2 regions of the Psychrobacillus mangrovi genome follow, and region 1 is predicted to be linked to the other one. Evidence: riboswitches for the same ligand, from Rfam matches in the RefSeq annotation. Region 1 holds a riboswitch; the other holds the start of a gene.
The links. Region 1 has a riboswitch for FMN ahead of ribE (riboflavin synthase). Riboswitches for the same ligand answer to the same signal wherever they lie in the genome.
Positions count from the first base shown of each region.

Region 2: another riboswitch for FMN. It lies ahead of WAX74_RS01990 (ECF transporter S component); the one in region 1 lies ahead of ribE (riboflavin synthase).

Region 1 is NZ_JBAWSY010000012.1:46,019-57,534, forward strand. Features, by position in the region: gene WAX74_RS14640 (NADH:flavin oxidoreductase/NADH oxidase) at 1-749, opposite strand, end outside; gene WAX74_RS14645 (argininosuccinate synthase) at 1,190-2,398, shown strand; gene argH (argininosuccinate lyase) at 2,395-3,768, shown strand; gene WAX74_RS14655 (serine hydrolase domain-containing protein) at 3,857-4,897, opposite strand; FMN riboswitch at 5,197-5,327, shown strand; FMN riboswitch at 5,469-5,600, shown strand; gene ribE (riboflavin synthase) at 5,783-6,430, shown strand; partial or broken gene ribB (3,4-dihydroxy-2-butanone-4-phosphate synthase) at 6,451-7,071, shown strand; gene ribH (6,7-dimethyl-8-ribityllumazine synthase) at 7,130-7,594, shown strand; gene WAX74_RS14675 (ABC transporter permease family protein) at 7,906-8,745, shown strand; gene WAX74_RS14680 (ABC transporter permease) at 8,742-9,782, shown strand; gene WAX74_RS14685 (NUDIX hydrolase) at 9,833-10,315, shown strand; gene WAX74_RS14690 (DinB family protein) at 10,350-10,829, opposite strand; gene WAX74_RS14695 (YdcF family protein) at 11,026-11,516, shown strand, end outside.
Region 2 is NZ_JBAWSY010000001.1:387,149-398,664, reverse strand. Features, by position in the region: gene WAX74_RS02005 (ATP-binding protein) at 1-1,643, shown strand, start outside; gene sigX (RNA polymerase sigma factor SigX) at 1,692-2,228, shown strand; gene WAX74_RS01995 (hypothetical protein) at 2,221-3,486, shown strand; FMN riboswitch at 3,635-3,767, shown strand; gene WAX74_RS01990 (ECF transporter S component) at 3,925-4,518, shown strand; gene WAX74_RS01985 (hypothetical protein) at 4,515-4,640, opposite strand; gene WAX74_RS01980 (ferredoxin) at 5,881-6,129, opposite strand; gene WAX74_RS01975 (YpbB family protein) at 6,241-7,275, shown strand; gene WAX74_RS01970 (RecQ family ATP-dependent DNA helicase) at 7,268-8,683, shown strand; gene WAX74_RS01965 (LysM peptidoglycan-binding domain-containing protein) at 8,762-9,379, shown strand; gene WAX74_RS01960 (CBS domain-containing protein) at 9,458-10,087, shown strand; gene WAX74_RS01955 (metallophosphoesterase) at 10,169-10,927, shown strand; gene WAX74_RS01950 (YpdA family putative bacillithiol disulfide reductase) at 10,964-11,516, shown strand, end outside.

The DNA.
Region 1 (11,516 bases):
CCGCCACTTGAAACATGGAAAATGTCAATGCCAGCTTCTTTATATTTTTTAGCAATTTCTAATGAATGCTTTAGGCCATATCCATTATCCATATATTCAATAGCTGATATCCGCATGATTAACGGCATTCCATCTGGCATAACACTCCGAACTGCTTGAATAACTTCTACTCCAAATTTGGATAGGTCTTTTCCATAATCATCAGTTCTATTGTTAATAGCCGGTGAATGGAATTGATGGATTAGGTAGCCATGTGCACCGTGGATCTCGATTGTATCGAAACCAGCTGCTACTGCACGTTTTGCTGCATCTTTAAATTTAATGACAAGTTCTTTCACTTCATCAGTAGAAAGAGCACGAGGTTTTTTCCACTTACTATCTACTGGAATATCGGATGAACTAACAGGTTGTTTCGCGTCAGTTGCTTTTCTGCCTGCATGAGCAATTTGGATACCAATTTTCGAGCCATATTTATGTACTTCCGAAACAATTCTCTCATAAGCCGGAATCTGTTCATCAGACCACAAACCTAAATCATTATCGGTAATCCTTCCATCTGGTTCCACATCCGTCATTTCTACTATAATAAGGCCAGTCCCTCCAATTGCACGAGAAACATAATGAACGTAATGCCAATCATTTGGTACTCCATCTTTAGCTTCAACAGAATATTGACACATAGGTGGCATTACGATTCTATTTTTTATCTCTAATCCTTTAATTGTAATAGGTGAAAATAAATAACTCATACCTCACACTCCTTTTATATTATTTATTATCTGTGTTTATACAATGCTAATCAAATCATGTGCTTATATTTTTCTAATGGTTAATAAATTTGCATTAGATTTTAAGATTTAAACTAATTTAAAGAATGCATACAAAGCTAAATACAATATTGTTTGTTATACATGGAGATGATAAATTGTATGCACTCGTAGAAGTTATAAAGAATACAATTAACAAAATAGAAAGATATCTTGATAAAAGAACAACTATTATAGTATAAATTCAGGAATGATAAGGAACAAATAAGAGGAACCAATAATTGAGGATATATTAGAAGAATAATAATATGAAATTTATTCCTCATAATCATAAAATATTAGTTGTAATTATACAATCCTCATGTTACATTATGTATATTAATACTAAATTTACGTATAAACATACAATGGAGGAATGTAAAATGAATAAAAAAGTCGTTTTAGCTTATTCAGGCGGTTTGGATACTTCTGTAGCAATTACATGGTTAAAGGATGAAGGATACGATGTTGTTGCAGTATGTCTAGATGTTGGGGAAGGAAAAGACTTAGAATTTATTAAAAACAAAGCACTACAAGTTGGAGCAATCGAGAGCTATATGATCGATGCTAGAGAAGAATTTGCAAATGAATACGCTCTGATAGCTCTTCAAGCTCATACATGGTATGAAAATAAATATCCACTTGTTTCAGCTTTATCTCGTCCGTTAATTTCAAAAAAATTAGTGGAAATTGCAGAACAAACAGGAGCAATAGCAGTAGCACATGGCTGTACTGGTAAAGGGAATGACCAAGTGCGTTTCGAGGTTTCGATTAAAGCATTGAACCCAAATCTAGAGGTAATTGCACCAGTTCGTGAATGGAGCTGGAGTCGTGAGGAAGAAATTGAATATGCAAAGAAGAAAAATATTCCTATTCCTATTAACTTAGACAGTCCATTTTCTATTGACCAAAACCTATGGGGCCGTTCAAATGAATGTGGAATTCTTGAAGATCCATGGGCAGCACCACCAGTCGATGCATATGATCTAACTGTTGCATTAGAGGATGCACCTGATACTCCAGATATTATTGAAATAGAGTTTAAAAATGGAGTTCCGGTTGCGCTTGATGGTGTGGAATATAAATTATATGAGTTAATCCTAAAATTAAACGAATTAGCTGGTAAACATGGTGTTGGACGTGTTGATCATGTTGAAAACCGTTTAGTTGGTATTAAATCACGTGAGGTATATGAAATTCCAGGAGCTCATACTCTATTACTTGCTCATAAAGAGTTAGAAGATATTACTCTAGTAAAAGAATTAGCACACTTCAAACCAGTAATGGAGAAAAAATTAACAGAGCTTATTTATGAAGGTCTTTGGTTCTCTCCACTAAGAACTGCTTTAGAGGCATTCTTAAAAGAAACACAAGTATATGTAAATGGTACAGTTCGTGTGAAACTTTTCAAAGGCCATGCAATTGTCGAAGGGCGTAAGTCTCCAAACTCTCTTTACAATGAAAAGCTTGCAACATATACAAAAGATGACGAATTTAACCATGCTTCTGCAGTTGGGTTTATCGAACTTTGGGGCCTTCCAACTAAAGTTCACGCATTAGTGAACAAGGGAGCAGAGAAGGTGCAATCATGACAAAATTGTGGGGCGGAAGATTCCAAAAATCAGCCGAGCAATGGGTAGATGAATTTGGTGCTTCTATTGGTTTTGACCAAACACTAGTATTGGAAGACTTAGATGGTAGTATTGCGCATGTGAAAATGCTTGGAGATTGCAAAATCTTGCCTTCTGAAGATGTTCTTCAAATAATAGATGGTCTTGAACAGTTAAAAATACGTGCAGCAGAAAACAGTTTAGTGTTTTCTGTTGCAAATGAAGATATTCATTTAAACTTAGAAAAAATGTTAATTGATCTAATAGGTCCCGTTGGTGGTAAGCTACACACTGGCCGTAGCCGTAACGATCAAGTAGCTACTGATATGCATCTATTCTTGAAAAATAGAGTAGGTGAAATCATTGAGTTAATTGAGATTTTTCAAAAAACACTTGTGGAACAAGCAGAAAAACATGTGGAGACTCTTGCACCAGGTTACACCCATTTACAACGAGCGCAACCAATTTCTTTTGCACATCATTTAATGGCGTATTTCTGGATGCTAGAACGCGATAAAGATCGTTTTCATGATTCGATTAAACGTATCGACATCTCTCCGCTTGGGGCAGGTGCACTAGCAGGTACTACCTTTCCAATCGACAGAAAATTGGCCGCTGATTATTTAGGCTTTTCAAATGTATATGCTAATAGCATGGATGCGGTAAGTGACCGAGATTTTATCGTGGAATTCCTTAGTAACTCCTCGATGCTGATGGGACACCTTTCAAGATTTGCTGAAGAAATTATTCTTTGGTCTAGTTCAGAATTCAATTTTATAGAACTTGATGATTCGTTCTCTACCGGTTCTAGTATTATGCCTCAAAAGAAGAACCCTGATATGGCCGAATTAATTCGTGGAAAAACAGGTCGTGTATATGGAAATCTTATGGGCTTACTGACCGTAATTAAAGGATTACCACTCGCTTATAACAAAGACATGCAAGAAGACAAGGAAGGTATGTTCGATACAGTTCATACAATAGTTGGATCGTTGAAAATTTTTGAAGGTATGGTTCGTACAATGACGATCCATACTGACCGACTTCACGATACCGTTCATAAAGATTTTTCTAACGCAACAGAGCTTGCTGATTATCTTGCTTCAAAAGGGCTTCCATTCCGAGAAGCACATGAAGTGACAGGGAAATTGGTTTTTCTATGTATCCAACGAGGCTATTTCCTATTAGATCTTCCACTAGAAGATTTACAAGAAGCAAGCAATCTAATAGAGTCTGATATTTACGATGTATTATCACCTCTTGCTGCTGTGAAAAGAAGAAATTCCTTAGGTGGAACAGGTTTCGAACAAGTAAAAATACAAATTAATGAGGCTAAAATGCGTTTAGCATAATAAAAACAGTAGAAACCACTCACATTCTTGTGAGTGGTTTCTACTGTTTATTTGTGTTTAAGCATAACAGTGCTTGTGATATATTTTACTATACTCCCAGTGCTAACTTTATAGAAAGACGAATCGGCAGACTAGGGTTAGCAAATTGATTAACATCCCCGACAAAAAAAATGTCCTTCTGGGGATAGTAAAATGCAAAGGAACCAGTTGAGCCTGAGTGACCCAACAATTCTCCCTTTTTCATAAACGGCATTAATAATCCACCAAGTGTAATTCTCATATATCCTCCCCCATAGCTAATCGGTCCCATTGTGATTTGAAGCTTGTTATAATTAGCTAGTTCGTCAAATATAATTTTATTAAACAACTTACCGCCAAAAAATGCTTTAATAAATATCATCATTTCTCTCGCAGTAGTAACAGCACCGCCACTCGCACGACAGCTACAAATAAACATTGGGCGGTTCAATACTTTATCCTTGTAGTAAATATGTGGTATAAAATCATTTTCACTTTGTGGAAGGTAAGTATTCTTAAGCCCTAATGGGATAAAAATTAATTGCTGGTAGGCCTCTGCCAGTGTCGTTCCATTTACCTTTTCAATAATTTCTCCAAGTAAATCAAAGTTGAGGTCAGAATAATAGGCTTTTCCATTAGTGCGGGGGATGAAATGTGGTTTTAGTTCTTTTGCCCAATGTAAAAGTTCATGAATAGAAAAGCTGAAATCTTGATTAATAACTTTTCTTTTAGTCGAACTTTTCTTCTCTTCAAATTTATCAGGTAATCCGCTAATTTGAAACAACAAGTCGGATAAAAGTAAGTCAAATGAATATTCCTTTGACTTGTATATATGCAGTCCGCTTAAATGTTCTTGGTCAAGAAATTCAGATATTTTATTCCTCAAAGATAGCTTACCTTGTTCTTGCAAAATTAAAATACAAGCAGTGGTCAAAAGCTTTGTTATGCTTGCCATAAGCATTGGTGAATCTAATTCCTTACCGCCATAGCCTTTGTTCCAAGAAAATTCACCTGTTGTATCTTCCATATAAACAATTCCATCATGAATGCGCTTATTAACCATAGTTTTATTAAAAACTTTTTCTAAATTTATAGATTTATACGTTTTCATAAGATCTCCTTTCTAAGATCTGATACAAAATGTTGCTATTATTAATTTCTTTAATACTAATAAGTAAAGAGGAAGTGAAAGTACAGAATCCTTCTATATTATTCTTTAAATAAAGAATATATCACTTCTTTAAACAGACCATAAAAAACTGTTTAAAACACAACTTATAGAGTTATTCTCTACTGGTATTAAAGTTGATATAACTCGACTGTTTGTAGAATCTGATATATTAACAAATATAGGAAAGACAATTTACGTGTATAATTATTCTTTGCATGGTATTATAACTGCATAGATGAATAGTCCTTCGGGGTCGGGTGAAATTCCCAATCGACGGTGATGAAGAAATTCTAAGCCCGTGAGCCTTTTTAAGGCAGGATTTGGTGCGAATCCAAAGCCGACAGTATAGTCTGGATGGGAGAGGGACGTTTGAGCAACTTTTTTTACTTATGGAGAAATTTTTCTTCTATAGGTTTATTTGTTGATGAAATAACATTTCCTACGACCCCTAGAGATTCTCTATGGGGTTTTCTTTTTGTAAAAAATGAAAACCCAGCTACAACTTCATATTATAGTCCTTCGGGGTCGGGTGAAATTCCCAATCGACGGTGATGAAGTAATTCTAAGCCCGTGAGCCTTTTTTAAGGCAGGATTTGGTGCGAATCCAAAGCCGACAGTATAGTCTGGATGGGAGAAGGATGTAAGAGCAAGAAACCTTATAAATGTATTGATTTATATAGGCTTATTAAGTATTGCTTTAATTACATAATCCCAAAACCCCTTAGTGTTTAGTTAAGGGGTTTTCTTTTGTTTACAGAGAATTGTGTTGTCAAGACAGGAGGTTTTCTGAATTTAATAAATTATTTCTGAATAGAGGTGTTTATGTTGTTTACTGGAATTATTGAAGACTTAGGTAAAGTTAAGGCCGTGAAAAGTGGAGCGAACAGTATGCAGTTAACATTGGAATCTTCCAAAATAGTTGAAGACATTCATTTAGGTGATAGTATTGCTGTTAATGGTGTTTGTTTAACAGTTACTGCTTTTTCTAATAATCATTTCACTGTAGAAATAATGCCAGAAACCGTTAAGTCAACAAATATCCGTTCACTGCAAATTGGCCATGTAGTCAATTTAGAAAGAGCGATGGCGGCAAATGGTAGGTTTGGTGGACATTTTGTTTCGGGTCATGTGGATGGAACGGGTGTCATCTTAAGAAAAAGAAAACTGGAAAATGCGGTGTACGTTGATATCGGAATTGATAGAGAACTAAGTAAGTATTGCATGCTAAAAGGTTCGGTAGCGATCGATGGAATTAGTTTAACTATTTTCGAAGTGCAGCCCACACAAATAACAGTATCGCTTATTCCTCTTACATTCAGCGAGACAATCTTAGGTATTAAAAGAGAGCAAGACATTGTAAATATTGAAAATGATCTATTAGGAAAATATGTTATTAAACAATTAAATCAGAAGCAAGAGAAATCAACGAACTCAACAATAACGATGGATTTCTTAAGACAAAATGGATTTTAAAAAAGGGGGCTTTTACTAAAATGTTTCATACAATTGAAGAAGCAATAGATGATTTGAAAAACGGTAACATCATTATTGTAGTGGATGACGAAAGTCGAGAAAATGAAGGAGACTTTCTAGTATTGGCAGATTATGCTACACCCGAAAATATTAACTTTATGGCAATGTATGGTCGTGGATTAATATGTACACCTATTACGAAGAATTTAGCTGATTCTCTAAATTTATCTCCTATGGTCGAAAATAATACGGATAATCATCAAACTGCCTTCACAGTTAGTATAGATTATAAAACAACGGAAACCGGAATTAGTGCATTTGAGCGATCTGAAACGATATTACAACTCTTGAATGCTGAGTCGGTAGGCTCTGACTTCCGTCGACCTGGTCATGTGTTCCCTCTAATAGCAAAAGACAATGGTGTACTTGAACGTCCAGGTCATACGGAAGCAGCTGTTGATTTTGCAAAACTTTGCGGAGTTAAACCAGCTGGTGTCATTTGCGAAATTATGAGTGAGAATGGTGAAATGGCTAGAGTACCAAAATTAAAAGAAATAGCAAATCTTCATGGATTGAAATTTGTCACTATTGAAGCATTAGTAAATTATCGAAATGCACATGAAAAATTAGTGATGGGTGAATAACTTTAATTAACAGGATTATCTAATTTATAAATTTAAAATTTAGGAGAGATAAAGAATGGGACAAGTATTTGAAGCACAATTAATCGGAACAGATTTGAAAATAGGTATTGTAGTTGGTAGATTTAATGAGTTTATCAATGGTAAATTATTAGATGGCGCAATGGACGGCTTGAAACGTCACGGTGTTTCTTTGGATAATGTAGATGTAGCATGGGTACCTGGAGCATTTGAAGTACCATTTTTAGCGAAAAGAATGGCCGAAACAAAAAAATACGATGCTATTATCGGTTTGGGAACTGTTATTAGAGGCTCTACTACACATTACGATTATGTATGTAACGAAACAGCAAAAGGAATTGCAAGTGTAGGGTTAACAACAGGAGTTCCAGTTATGTTCGGCATTGTGACAACAGAAACAATTGAGCAAGCTATTGAACGCTCTGGTACTAAAGCTGGTAACAAAGGCTATGATGCTGCAGTATCCGCAATTGAAATGGCTAACTTAAATCGTTTATTTTAATAATCTCTATTAGACAGGCTAAAATTAGCCTGTTTTTTTTGTGATAAAGAATTACTTAGGTCGTTCCATTTTAACAATCGGATGATAATAAGTAACAATCGGATAATAAATGAATATAATCGGATAATAACTAGTGATAATCGGATAATGACCCTAACTAATCGGATAGTTTCAAGCCAGATGTTCCTCCCTTAACGAATAGAAATACTTAATTGGATAAATCTATTAAATTAGTTAAATCTGTCATTTATTTATAACCTATTATGTTATGATAATTTTATCTTAGTTTTCAGACAGCAGGGGGATTTTTTGTGAATGGGTTATTAAAGTGGGGGGTACAACTGGTAGTTGCCTTTATCGGGATTTTACTGATAAGTGGACTACCTATAATGATCACTGGTTTTCAAGAAGGGGAATTCAGGTGGAAAGAGTATACTCAACATATACTTGCAATATTTCCGGTTTCCAATTTTATGCACCAATACTATAGTCCACATTTAGGGAAATATATTATCTATTCTTTAGAGATTTTATTTTTGGCTTTATTAGTGGCAATTTTTTTAGCACTCATTTTTACGATAATTACCATGTTGTTTAAAGAGAGAACAAGACAACATATTAAGACAACCTTTTTCTTTTTGGAATCCATACCAGACATTTTAGTTATATTATTAGTTCAATTAGCTGTTATTATGATTCATAAAAACACAGGAATTTTTCTTTCCATTGCAGCTACGGGAGGAGAAAAGATTTATATTCTCCCCGTATTTTGTCTAATGATTTTACCAATGGTTCAGTTGTATCGTTTAAGCATGCTAACTTTTGAAGCAGAGGAACGAAAGCTGTATGTTGAACTTGCAATTTCACTAGGCTATGGTAAATTAATTATTTTGATCATACATATATTTAGAAATGCAATTATTAGTATATTTTTCCAGTCTAAAAAGACGATGTGGTTTATGCTTTCCAATCTATTTATATTAGAACGAATGTTCAATATGCCAGGTATTATGTTTCACTTGAGCCAAAATATGTCTGGCGAACTTTTTTTAATTACAGTTTGCAGTTTCTTTTTACCTGTTTTCATACTTTACAGCTTTGGTGAGTGGTACTTTTTACGCCGTTTGAATCGGGGAGGTGCTATCGGATGAAGTTTGTTTGGAAGCAACCTTATTTTGTTTTTGGATTTATCATTCTTGCATTCTTTTTAATAGGAAGTTTTGTATTCGAATGGATTAATGGACCGGATCCTAAGCAAACATTTTTTATTTATGAGAAGGGTAAATTGATTGAAGCTGCTCCACTTTCACCTAGCTGGGCTAATCCTTTTGGGACAGACCAGTTTGGTTTTGATATGTTTGCAAAAATTATGCTTGGTGCAAAATATACAATTATTGCTGCAATGGGTGTTGCTGCTGTCCGTATGCTTATTGCAGTGCCCCTAGGTTTTGTGATAGGAACGTATTGGCAAAAGAAACGTTCATTATTGAATAGTTTTATTGATCCGCTACATTATGTGCCAATGACCATTTTTTCCTATCTCATGTTGTTCCCCGTATTATGGGAGCCTATGGAAGGGTTCTCGACTACGGTATGGGAACGTATTGTGATTCAAGTTGTGTTAATGGCTATTATAACCGTGCCTATTGTGTCCGCTTTAATTGGGAATGAAGCGAATTTACTTTATCAGCAGGAATACATTTTAGCTGCAAGAACACTTGGAGCAAGTCGTCGTAGAATAATATTGAGACATCTCTTTCCAATGATGAGGGAAAAGTTATTTGTCATTTATGGTCAGCAAGTGGTTGAAACCTTAGTTGTTTTTACGCATCTTGGTCTGCTTCAATTATTTATTGGGGGAACGAATGTCAGCTATGATCCCATGTTTGGTGACCCACCAAAATCGATAGCTTATGAATGGGCTGGACTTTTTGGCTCTTCGTTTCGATATTTACAAGGTGTTCCATGGCTTCCTCTTGCCCCAGCAATCTGTTTCGCACTTGTAATTTTAGCCGTTGCTGCCATGATTGAGGGCTATACAAGGGCAGTGAGTGGGCATGTGAAAATTCCGAAACGGAAGAAAGATGGATTTATTTCAGAGGATATAATTGAATGGAATCAATATAAGATGAAAGAAAAGCTGCAATTGATTCGTAAAAACGAGAAGGAAAACACATCGAAACTGTAGGCAAAATTGTCTACAGTTTTTTAACTAAATTATATGAAGGAGGAAAAATAATGAAGATGCCAACGCATATATTAGCAGTTGGGGGAATAGTAGAGAATGAAAAGGGAGACATTCTTTTAGTGAAGACACTTCATGGAGGGTGGGTTTTTCCTGGTGGTCAAGTGGAGATAGGGGAAAACCTGATGGATGCATTATGTCGAGAAATAAAAGAAGAAAGCGGTATAGATATAGTTGTTTCTCACATGATTGGTGTTTATTCAAACACTGGTATTCATAAATGGTATGACAATGAAACGGACGTTCCCACTAAACTGATAGTTGATTTTACATGCAAGGCTGTAGGTGGAGAACTATGTACTTCTGATGAAACTACAGAAAGTGGATGGGTGGCAAAAAACAAAGTGTTAGATTTAATAACTGCTCCTGCGATCCGAACACGTTATCAAGCTTATTTAGAGTTTGATGGAACAACAAACTATATGGAATATGTAACGAAGCCAGAATTTTTACAGAAGCTAAATAGAAAAATTTAGGGGAGTAAAACCTCTTTCAATTAAGAGGTCCTTATTAATAGTTTGGTTCTCTAAATAATATATCGCTAGATACAGGCTTAAATCCCATTTCCCTAGACCAAACAGATAATTGTCCTATATGATGAATTTCGTGTGAAATAATATGACGAATAATTTTATCGTAAGAAAATGTATAAGTAATACCTTTTTTATTAGTAATTTTTAAAACTTTATTTTCCAGATTAGAAGTCGAAGCTTGTATAAATTTATAAGTATTTTCTTTGGTTTCATTCGAATAATTGATTACAACTCGAATATCTGTAATTAAGTTAATATCATGCTCGACAACAGATGTTCCATTCATTTGATTAATCCATATCTGTTCACAATCTATTACATGGAATAGATTATGCAATATACTACCCATTCCACCAATACGTTTTTTTGTAAGCTCTTCAATTGATAGTTCCTGGCACCAATCAAACCACTCATTTCTTATTTGCCAATTATATAAAAACATTTCTAGCACTTTCATTCCTCCCTCTATAATTCTAATCTTTCATATTATCGCAAATTTTCTAATAATTTGGTAGGATAAAGAAGGAGATTTTTATAAATCAAAAGTATTAGTGAGTGGTGGAGAACCTTCTAAAATCCACCTACAATTATTGAACTTTCTTTTATTGGACTTCCAGAAATGACTGAATCAGTTTAAAAGGAGGGAGTAAACTATGTCTTATCCATTCGAGTGCTTTACCAATTTTATTTTCGTTGAAACTGAAATTGTTCCAGCAGATGTGATTCTAATTCCTGGTTCGAGCCATCCTCAACTAATGGAACAAGCGACCTTCTTGTATCATCAAGGCTTAGCACCATTCATCCTTCCTTCTGGTGGAGCAAACCCTCGTGTTGAAACTACTGAATGGGATTTCTTAAAAGATGTTGGTGTCGAGAATGGAGTGCCTAAAGAAGCAATTTTAAAGGAAAATAGGGCACAAAATACTTTTCAAAATGCACGTTTCTCATTGGAAGTTTTACATAAAACAGGAATTCAACCTAAAAAAGTGATCATGGTCTGCATGGCAGTCCACTCTCGTCGAGCTTTATTAACTTATCAAACGGTGTTCCCAAAAGAAACAGAGTTCTTCATCTCACCTGTAATTGATAGGACTGGAATAACCAAGGAAAACTGGTTTTTAACTGATGAAGGGATATGTCATGT
Region 2 (11,516 bases), on a different contig from region 1:
AATCTTTAAGGCAAGAGGCAACTACTATAGGGAAAATAGTGGAAGAGTACCAACAAGTGGAAGATTCCTTTCAAATTATAGAAGATATACTCGGGTCAGAAACAAGTGCCTTAATTGTTAGAGACTCGAATTCCGTTTCCTTGTCTATTCACGATGGATTAAATAAAGATGTTATTAGAACAAAAATATTAAAAGATAAAGATCTTACAAAAATCTATACATCGAATGATACGATTATCAAAAAAATGTTAATGCCTTCTATGACGGAAGAAAATAAAATGGAATCATATATTATTTTAGCATCTCCTTTAGAATCAAATAATGAAATACATGGTGGTGTATTTATATATCAGAGTTTAGACGTAGTGAATAAGACGTCAAATCAGACAACTAACATCGTCTTTTTATCAGGATTTATTGCATTACTATTAACAACTATGTTTTCATTTTTCTTAACTTCTAGAATTACATCACCTCTGCGCTCCATGCGTGAAGCAGCTTCCGAATTAGCAAAAGGAAATTTTGAAGCAAAAGTTTCTTATCATCAAAAGGATGAAATAGGGGGACTAGCAACTGCATTCAATCGAATGGGAAGCCAATTAAAGCATCATGTAGAAGTGATTAACCAAGAAAAAGAACAGCTCTCGAATATACTAACTTCGATGGCGGATGCAGTGATTACTTTTAATAAAGACTTTAATGTGCAAGTGAGTAACCCCCAGGCAGAATTATTATTTCAAAAATGGTATATGAACAATGATATAACTGATAATTCTCATTTACCTGCAGAGTTATATCATTTATTGGATCACGTTTTCCATAATGAAGAAGAAATAGATGAAGAACTTGAAATTAGAGGTTCCTATTTCTCCGTTTCTATCAGTCTCCTTTACACTAAAGACATGGTTAGGGGAGCGGTAGTAGTTCTAAGAGATATGACCGAACAACACCAATTAGATAAAATGCGTTCAGATTTTATTGCTAATGTCTCACATGAACTTAGAACACCAATATCGATGCTTCAAGGATATAGTGAGGCAATTATTGATGATGTTGTGACGACAGAGGAAGATCGAAAAGAAATGATTCGTATCATCTATGATGAATCTAAACGTATGAGTAGACTTGTAACTGAGTTATTGGATTTAGCTCGTTTAGAATCAGGTTACTTAAGTATTTTTAAAGAAGAAGTATTGATCATACCTACAATTGAACGAATAACACAAAAGTTTGATCAAATAGCGAAAGAAAAAAATCTTCGTTTAATTTTCGAACAAAACCTACTCGAACCCTTGTCACTAGAAATAGATGAAGATCGTATGGAGCAAGTACTGACAAATTTAATAGATAATGCCCTTCGTCATACGGAAAAAGGCTCTGTTACAGTTAGAATATCGCAAACGAAACACCATTTTGTAATGGTAGTAGAAGATACAGGTTATGGCATTCCTAGAGAAGACCTTCCATATGTATTCGAACGTTTTTATAAAGGGGATAAAGCAAGAACGAGAGGAAAGAGTGGAACAGGTCTTGGTTTGGCAATTGCTAAAAATATTATAGAACGTCATGATGGTAATCTATCCGTAGAAAGTGAACTAGGTGTAGGTACAAAGTTTATTATTCGATTGCCTCTAAATAAGTGAAACAAAAAACAGTTCATGAACGACTAATTGTAAGAACGGGGGGAGCTTATGAATGACTCCGTTTTCCACCGCTTGTATGATAGTTATCATCAAGACGTTTTTCAGTTTTTGATCTATTTAGTTAAAAATAGGCAGACTGCGGAAGACTTGGTCCAAGAAGTGTATGTTCGTGTTTTAAGGGCTTATAGCCGATTTGAGGGGAAGAGTTCTGAGAAAACATGGCTATTTTCAATAGCCAAAAATGTAGCAATCGATCATTTTAGAAAGCAAGCAGTTAGAAAGAAAAGGCTATTTGATTCCTTTAATTGGGAAACAATGCAGCTTGCTTCTTCAGATATGCTTCCAGAAGATTTAGTTCAATTGAATGACGAAATGAAATCTTTATTAGTTGCCTTGGATGATTGTACTGGCGATCAAAAAATGGTTATAATTATGCGTTATTTTCAACAACTTTCTATCGCTGAGACAGCACAAATACTAAATTGGTCAGAAGGAAAAGTGAAAACAACACAGCATCGTGCTATAAAGGCACTGCGTGAACGATTATCTGAAACAAAGAAGGAGGGTGAGGTTCATCATGAGTGATTGGAAAAAAGATGATGAAGCACTAGATGAATTACTGAACCATATGCCCAAGTTTACAGATCATCGTTCCAAAGAAGATGTGTATAATCTGGTAAAACAAAAGGTAGAGGCTCACGAAAAAGAACAAAAAAAACATCTTTCCCATAAGAACTTATCCAGATGGTTGCCTTTAGTTGTTTCTATTGCTTCCATAATTCTTATCACTTTTTTAGTTTCTTCTTATCGCAATAATGACAATTCTATACAGCAATATAGCACTAGCAAGGAAATGGAAGAGAAGAGTAGTGAAGAAGAAAGTATGCAGTCAATGGATAGAACAGAAGAATCTGCAATCACAAATGATGAAAGTGAGAATGAATCATCTGACGACATGTCAAAAATGACGATTAAAATGGAATCTAATATAGATTTAATACCTATAGATACTTTAAATGCTGTCTATGAAGAAGATTTGAATGGAGGCACTGTTTTTCATTTTTCATTCAATGAGAATGCATTAACTGTACCTGTAACAATTATTATTCCAAAAGAACAAGTGGAAGTAGATTTTCCAAACATGGTTCCAAACAGCCTTCAGTTGTATGAACGATATGCAAGTCTAATAAATGAAGAGGCACTCGGATTTACAGAATATCATCCCTATAAAGGATATTTTGTTGCCGAAAATCAATTGTTGACGCATTATTTACCTAAAGACCATGGATATGACACAGCGTCAGGAACCTCGGCTCCTTACTGGAGTTCCCTAAATGAAATTTTTAAAGATTTTGAATCGGTTGCTCTTTTAAATGAAGACGGCTCTCTACTTGAATGGGATCAAGTAGGTATTTTAAATGAGCCAAGTAAATTGGAAGGTTTGATAGGACACCATAATTATTATAATTATCGTGCCCAAAATGGAAATGTATACTTGACTCCTAACTTTTCATCTAATTATGATACTATTTCTGAAGCATTTTTAGACATGAAAAATGTAGGTAATGACATATACACTTCTGTAGTGCCATCAACTGTTACGTATTCATATGAGAATCGTGACGGAGTAGCAGTAATTAAGTTTGACGAACCCTTTGATTTAGAATCATTGGAACCAAACGAAGCTACACGCCTGATAGAAGCCTTTGCATTAACAGCTGCCAGTTTTGGAACTGAAGTAAAATTAGAAAATTTGGTTCAGGAGCAATGGGATAAATTTAATTTTAATAATACCCTTCCTAAGCCACTTGGACCTAATGGTTTTATAATGAGTGTAAAATAGGAATCTGGAATGCCGACTTTGATTTGTTTCAAAGCTTGGCATTTTTTAGTATTATAAAATTATGAAGCAATTGTATTGCATAACGGTTCTGTTTTTGATAAACTATTATTAATTCAAGATATTATTCTTGAATGCTAATAAAATATTGATTCATCTTCGGGGCAGGGTGAAATTCCCGATCGGCGGTATTAGAAGTTTTTTTCTTGAGCCCGCGAGCCGTAATGGCAGGATTTGGTTAGATTCCAAAGCCGACAGTATAGTCTGGATGGGAGAAGGTGAAGGTACAGTCGTTTTTCGTATACTCTAATACGGATACGCTTATTTAAGTGTGCCTTGTTTCTCCCTTGAGCTCTTTAATAGCTTAAGGGATTTTTTGAGTTTGAAATTCGTGCTGAACCTTTCTTCTTGTGGAGTGAATCGCAAAAGGAGAGAGGAATAATGACAAAAAGCAAGACGCGAAAGCTTATTGCAATCGCAATGTTGAGTAGTATTTCTTTTGTTTTAATGCTACTTGCATTTCCGTTACCAGTTTTACCAGCTTATTTAAAAGTGGATTTTAGTGATCTTCCAGCATTGATTGCCGCTATTACAATGGGGCCTATTGCAGGTATAGTTGTAGCATTTATGAAAAACGTATTGGATTGGTTATTTGCAGGTAGTCCAACTGGTGTTCCTGTAGGACATATGGCTAACTTTGCAACTAGTATTTTATTTATAACACCTGTTTATTTAATTTATCGTAAAGCATCATCCTCTAAAGGGATTATGTACGGTCTAGCTTGTGGAACAATTTCCATGGCTATTGGCATGAGTGTTTTAAATTATTTTGTATTTTTACCAATGTATACTTATTTCTTAAACTTCCCAATGGAAACTGGAACAGCGTTGTTTAATTCAATCATTTTCGGTATCTTACCGTTCAACTTGATAAAAGGGCTATTAGTAACAATTGTAATGATTGTTTTATTTAAGCGAATGAAACCATTGCTCGATAGGGTAACAAATTCGTTTGGCGTCCCTGATATAAATTAATTAAAAGGGGCTGACCAGAAAGTCATAAAAAATGACTTTTCAGGGCAGCCTCTTTCTTCATAGCTTATATTAAAAAGTGCGATAGTATCCGTTACAGGCGGACGCATTCCGCGTGTAGCCAAGAGCCTCCTCCGCAGCTCACGCTGAGGGCACTGAAAAAGTCCCGAAAGGAATTTCATAGCGAGTAAGTGAACGATTTATTGTTCACTTACTCGCTATTTAGATGGAACCCGTTGATTTCCGTTACAGGCGGACACGTTCCGCGGGGTGATCGATGAACCATCACCACCCCTTCGGGTACGTTGTGATGTTTCATCTGTCTCACAGTTCCCGCCGGAGTCGCCGCCTTCCACTACAATCAACTAGTGTAAGTCTACAGAAAAAATCTTCTATCTAAAAAATATCTTGTTGAGGTCATCTTCTGGTGCTATAACTAAGAAGTATTTAAAGGACATATCGTATTTGAAACGCTCAACTAAGTACACATCGGAGACATATCGAAAATACGGCATTGTCTGCGGGTCTATTTGGCATAGAGATACAAGGAGCCAGATATCTTTTTTTATAGAGAGAGATAAATTCCTACCAGAAGTAGGAGCGACTTATCCTGCGAAGGCTCCTGCGTAGCGTGCGCCAAGCTCAGATCCATTTTTAAGATATCTAAGTATCAATAAATAATATATTAAGTATTGAAAAGATTCATCACCAACTATAGGCATTCACGCTGGCCGCACGTCCGCATGAGCTGCTGTATGCGCTAGCGCATTCGTGCTCCTGCGCAAAGTTCGTCGCAAAATAAATTTCGCTGTCTCATACGGCCCGTCATGCGGCTTTCAAGGCGCGAGCGAATGCAAGTGTCACCTATTAATGAATTTCGAGTAATGGTCTCTGTTACAGTGAAATTGGTCTCGGTTATGCTGTGATTAGTCTCGGTTGTCATTGAATTGGTCTCGTTTACGCTATGAATAGTCTCGGAAGAAACTTAATTGGTCTCGTTGCAACATTTCGTGACATTTTTAGAAAAATATTTCCAATTAAAACTAGCTAACTCACATAAAGATAACTCTTCACTTATCATTAACAAGTTACTTCTGACTGTATCTAAGGAAATTTATAGGATGAGCGTTTTACACGCCGCAGGAGCGCGAAGAATGAGAACCGTAAAGGATGTGGGAGCGACAAAGGAGCGACTCATCCTGCGGAGGCTCATGCGTAGCCTGCGGCAAGCGCACATCCGTGATACTAATCTCTAATTATGGTTGGGAATTAAGTAGATTCTAATAAGTGACACTATTATAAACATGGGCTGCAAATTCTTATAAAAAAACTGCCTCAAAAATCTAGGCAGTTTACATTATTCATCTATTCAAATTTCAAAGCATCGCCTTCAAATGACTCGTCTGCTACTTTAATTGAATCAGTAGGGCATCCTTCAAATGCATCTTCCATATCTTCTAGTAGTTCGTCTGGAACTTCTACTGTGCCCATGTTATCATCTAAAATAACGTATGCAATACCTTCATCATCATAATCGTATATATCAGGTGCTGCTGCGCCACATGCGCCACATGCGATACATGTATCTTTATCTACAATTGTATATTTAGCCATTATTATATTCTCTCCTTTATATCTGCTTACACGGAATAGCTATCCTATTCATTCTAAAACTGTTTACGTGACTTTTCAACAAAAATACATTAAAAACGTGAGGTATTTACATTGTACTTTCATCATTTATTACTATTAATCATTCAAAAATTTCATGGAGAACGGTCATCTACCGCACCCTTTTACTTATTAAAAGGCAAAAAATCTGGCCAGACAATACAGGATGTTACTTATTTTAAACTTCATCCTTTTTTTTCGCTTTATCCTAAATTATCACTAGATCAATATAATGTCGAAATTTTGACACTTGTAAATAAGGGCTTTATTGAAGAGAATGGGTCGGTTATAAATCTTACAGAAAAAGGTTTAATGCAAATAAAGACAATGAAAGATCCTCAATTTAATGGATGGTTATATAGAGGAAATGAGCATGTTTTTTGGAGCAGAATGGAATTGGTGATTCAGACGTTATCTCATTTTCAAGCAAATGTACATCGCTATGTTCCAAATCAAAAGAATCAAGATATACACCAATTTGTAAAAGGATATCTTTACAGTAGAGATTATAAAAATGTTGCATTTTATTCAAACTTTAGACAACAATTGCTTCAACTACTTGAGAATACAAAATTTGAGAATATTCACAGAGAAATATTTGTCTATCGATTAAGTGGTTATGGAAAAAGTGGTTTAACATGGGAACAACTTGCTCGGCATTACAATCTATCTCTTTTTGATATAAAAATGTTGTTTATTGAAAGTTTACATATTGCACTTCCGATCATCAATGAAGAAAAGTTTCCGGACTTGTTACCTCTCGTAAAAGATGTAGAGGTTCAAACTCCGCTAACTGAATCAGCTATGAAGACGTATCAATTAATTCAAAAGGGACATAACCTGCAAGAAATAGCTGCAATGCGCTTTTTAAAATTCAATACGATTGAAGATCATATTATTGAAATAGTGTCCGCAAATCAATACTTTCCTTTCTTTTCTTATATTTCAAATGAACAAGTCGAAAAAGTGTTAAGGATATCAAATAGTCTACAAACGAAAAAGTTAAAAATTATTCGAGAGCAGGCTCCCGAGTTAAGCTTTTTTCAAATTAGAATTGCACTAGCAAAAGGAGAAGAAGCTAATGGATAAGCTGTCAGAAATACTTCAACAGAAATTTGGCCATACTTCTTTTCGAGAAGGACAAAAAGAAATAATTGAGCAAGTAATTGCTGGTAAAGATGTCGTCGCAATACTGCCGACTGGTATGGGCAAATCATTATTATATCAATTACCTGCCTATTTCATGAAAGGTGCAGTTGTAATTGTTTCTCCATTATTATCATTAATGCAAGATCAAGTAGAACAATTAAAAATGTTTGGAGAAAAAAGAGTTGTGGCAATAAATTCCTTTCTTACTTACGAACAAAAAGAAATGGTTATGAGTAATTTGGCAATGTATAAGTTTATCTTCACTTCACCAGAAATGCTTCAAAACAAACGTTTTAATTGTGCCCTGTCATCGATTTCCATAGCATATATTGTAGCAGATGAAGCACATTGTATTTCACAGTGGGGATATGATTTTCGACCTGATTATTTGAGAATCTCTAACTGGTTAGATGCTTTTCCAGAAGCTAATGTACTTGCTTTAACAGCAACTGCTACCCAAAAAGTGGTGGATGATATTAAAGGGACCTTACATATGAGCAATCCTTTTGAGTTTATTCATTCATTAGATCGTCCTACTATTGCTTATGAGGTGCAAAAAGCGGATAGTCAAAAAGAGAAAGAAGCATGGATAATGGGCCGTATAACTACAACTAATGGTCCCGGAATTTTATACACACAATCCCGTAAAAAAGCAGAATATTATGCTTATGAACTAGAAAAAAAGGGAGTTAAGGTTGCCTTTTATCATGCGAAATTGGAACAGGAGGATCGTGTATTAGTCCAACAACAATTTCAGCAAGGAGATTTAGACTGGATTTGTGCAACTAACGCATTTGGTATGGGTATTCATAAAGACAATATTCGACAAATAATACATGATCATATCCCTACTTCCATTGCTAGTTACATGCAAGAAGTTGGAAGAGCTGCAAGAGACGGAAAACAGTCAATAGCTTCACTCATTTATACCAATTCAGATGTGGAACAGGCATTTTATGTTGCAATGAAGGACTTTCCAGATGAAACGGATATTCATGCTGCCTTTCAATCAGAGGAGTATCAAATTCTTCTTCCGGAAACGACCTTTCGTATCTTAAGCTATTGGAAAGAAATTTTATCCGAGCAAGAGACAATAGCTTTATTTCATGACATCAAGAAGAGAAAATGGCTAGAAATTCAAAAATTATTTACTTTATTCCAAAGTGAACTATGCATAAGAGAACAAATTTTAAATACGTTTGATGAACAATTGACTACTAAACCAAAAAACTGTTGTTTCAATTGTTCACTTGATCTTCAACAATTACTTACCAAACGTGAATATCAAAATCTAGAAAATATAGAACTAAATTGGTTCAATAGAATTAATGAGTTGCTCCGTCCATAAATATTGTGAAGTTTACTTTTTCAACAAAATTCGTCATAATAGATTTAGTAAAGATGGAATGAATGGAGTTTGAACAATATGAATCAAGATGATTACCAAAAAAAGATTGATGAGCATAGACAATCTATTGGCATGGAAGATAATATTACAGAACCAAGAAGAAGTAGAAGATCGAGTTATACTAAAAAACCTAAAAAAAAATCTAAAAACCTACTGTTACCTTCTTTGTTTTTTATCTTTATTCTAATACCTGTTTGCATTTTCCTATATGTACATTTTTTCTATACCCCGGATCAAGTAGAAGAAGCTTCTGGTCAAGGTGTCATCCAAGTGGAAACAAAACCAATTTCAAATGGCACCAAGCAGGAAGAGGATGAAGAAATTGTGGATGAAGATACGGAAAAATCAGAACAAGAGCCTGAAACGTCAGTTCCAAGTGAAGAAAAAACTGAACAAGCTACTCCTGAAGTGAAGCCAGAAGTAAAACCAGAAGTTAAACCTGAAGAAAAGGCAGAACCAAAAGAAGAGCAAAAAGTTGAAACGAAACAAAGAACACATATTGTAAAAGCTGATGAGACACTCTATCGAATAGCAGTAAACTATTATAAGGATCCTAATGCAGTCGAAAAAATTAAAGCTGCAAATGGATTAACTTCGAATAGTATTTCAGCTGGCCAGAAACTGATATTGCCTTAGAAAAACTTGTTAAGAAGGATATTTTCTCCTTTTGCAGAATATATAAAGAATATCCCGTTTGGAAGAGGTGTGTTTTATATGTTTGTAAAAAGTGTGATGATACCTAAAGAAAAATGTTTGACTGTTCAACCAAATACTTCACTGGTAGAAGCATTGCTACAGCTTGATGAAAAGGAAATTGACGCACTACCTATACTTGATAATGGTATATATAAAGGAATGTTCAATAAATATCTTTTATATAAAGCTTTTTTTTATAGTGACATGGATAGAGAAACATTTTTACAGAAGACTACTGTAATGGATGTTGTTACAAGAGAAGAAACATTCGTAGAAATAGATGATGTTTTTGAAAGTGCTTTTGTAAAACTTTACGACTTTCCAATTATTGCGGTATTGGATGAAGGAAAGTTTCTAGGAATTGTTACACGATATGATACAATTAACCAGTTCCAAAGCGCATTTGGTATGAATAAAAAAGGTACTAGAATTACTTTTGCGTCAGTTGAATCAGAAGGTAGGATACTAAAGGTTTCAGATATTCTACACAAATATCATACACCTGTAATTTCATTAGTTACTTTTGATGAAACGGATAAGTTAGCCCGTAGAATAGTACTTAAAATTGATAATGATCAAAAAGTAGATCGAATTATTGCGGACCTTGAAAAATCAGGATTTCGAGTATTACACATCGATAAAGATTGATAATAATCTCTACAATATTTGTACGGCGCTGGACAGGGGGAATTCCCTGTCCTTTTCTATGTTTTAGATAGGGGGATATATTTGACTTATATCATTATACTTTTCATTATTTTTAGTGCAATGATGATGTTTTATATGAGATTTTTGGCGTTTCAGACAAATATTATAAAACATTCATTACAAATCAAGGAAATGAAAGATGGGGAGCAATTTAAAATATTTTTCATCTCCGATATTCATCGTAGACAAATACCCGAAAAACTGATTCATTCTCTAGTAGGTGAGGTAGATATAGTCGTAATTGGGGGGGATTTAACTGAAAAAGGTGTACCACTGGAGAGAACTGAAAAAAATATAGTTGATTTAAGTAAACTTGGACCTGTTTATTATGTTTATGGAAACAATGATCGTGAAATAGGTGAGGAACATCTAAACTCTATATTAGAAGAAAATAATGTGGAGATTTTAAATAATACATCTCTGGCAATACATAATAGCCATTCAGTCATTCGACTAGTTGGAATAAATGATGGTTTTAGTGGAAGGGTTAGAATATATGATGCTTTTCAAGAAGTATTAGAAAATGAAGTAGTTGTATTTGCATGTCATGCACCAGCATTTTTCAACAATGCTAAAAAGGTAGCCAGTCCACATTTGTTAATGGCAGGACATCTACATGGGGGACAAATTCGTTTGGGTCCGATAGGGATTTATGAAAAAGGTACGTTTCGTGTGAAAGAAAATAGTGCTGAACTTGTAAGTAATGGTTTTGGTACTACAGGTATCCATTTAAGATTAGGGGCTAAATCAGAGTGTCATCTCATCACACTATTTGGATAGCTAGTAGGAAAAGAATGAAGGAAGGAAGTTTTAAGGTTGGAACAAAATATAGACGTATTAATTGTTGGTGGAGGTCCATGTGGACTTGCAACAGCAATCGCTGTTCAGGAAATTGGTTTAAACTGCTTAGTTATTGAAAAAGGAAATATCGTTGAAGCAATATATAATTATCCCACTCACCAAACTTTTTTTAGTACGAGTGAGAAATTAGCGATAGGCGATGTACCTTTCATAGTAGAGGAAAGAAAGCCAAAGAGAAATCAAGCTTTAGTCTATTATAGAGAAGTAGTAAAGTTGAAAAACTTACAAGTAAATAAATATGAGCATGTACAAAGCGTAGAAAAAAAAGATAATCATTTTCTCGTGACTACTTCAAAAGCGAATTATCATGCTGCAAATGTCATTATCGCAACCGGCTATTATGATCAACCTAATTATATGGGAGTACCTGGAGAGGAACTGCCAAAGGTACTTCATTATTTTAAAGAAGGTCATCCTTATTTTGCGCAAAATGTTTTAGTTATAGGTGGTAAAAACTCCGCGATCGATGCTGCATTAGAGTTGAATAAAGCGGGGGCGAATGTCACGG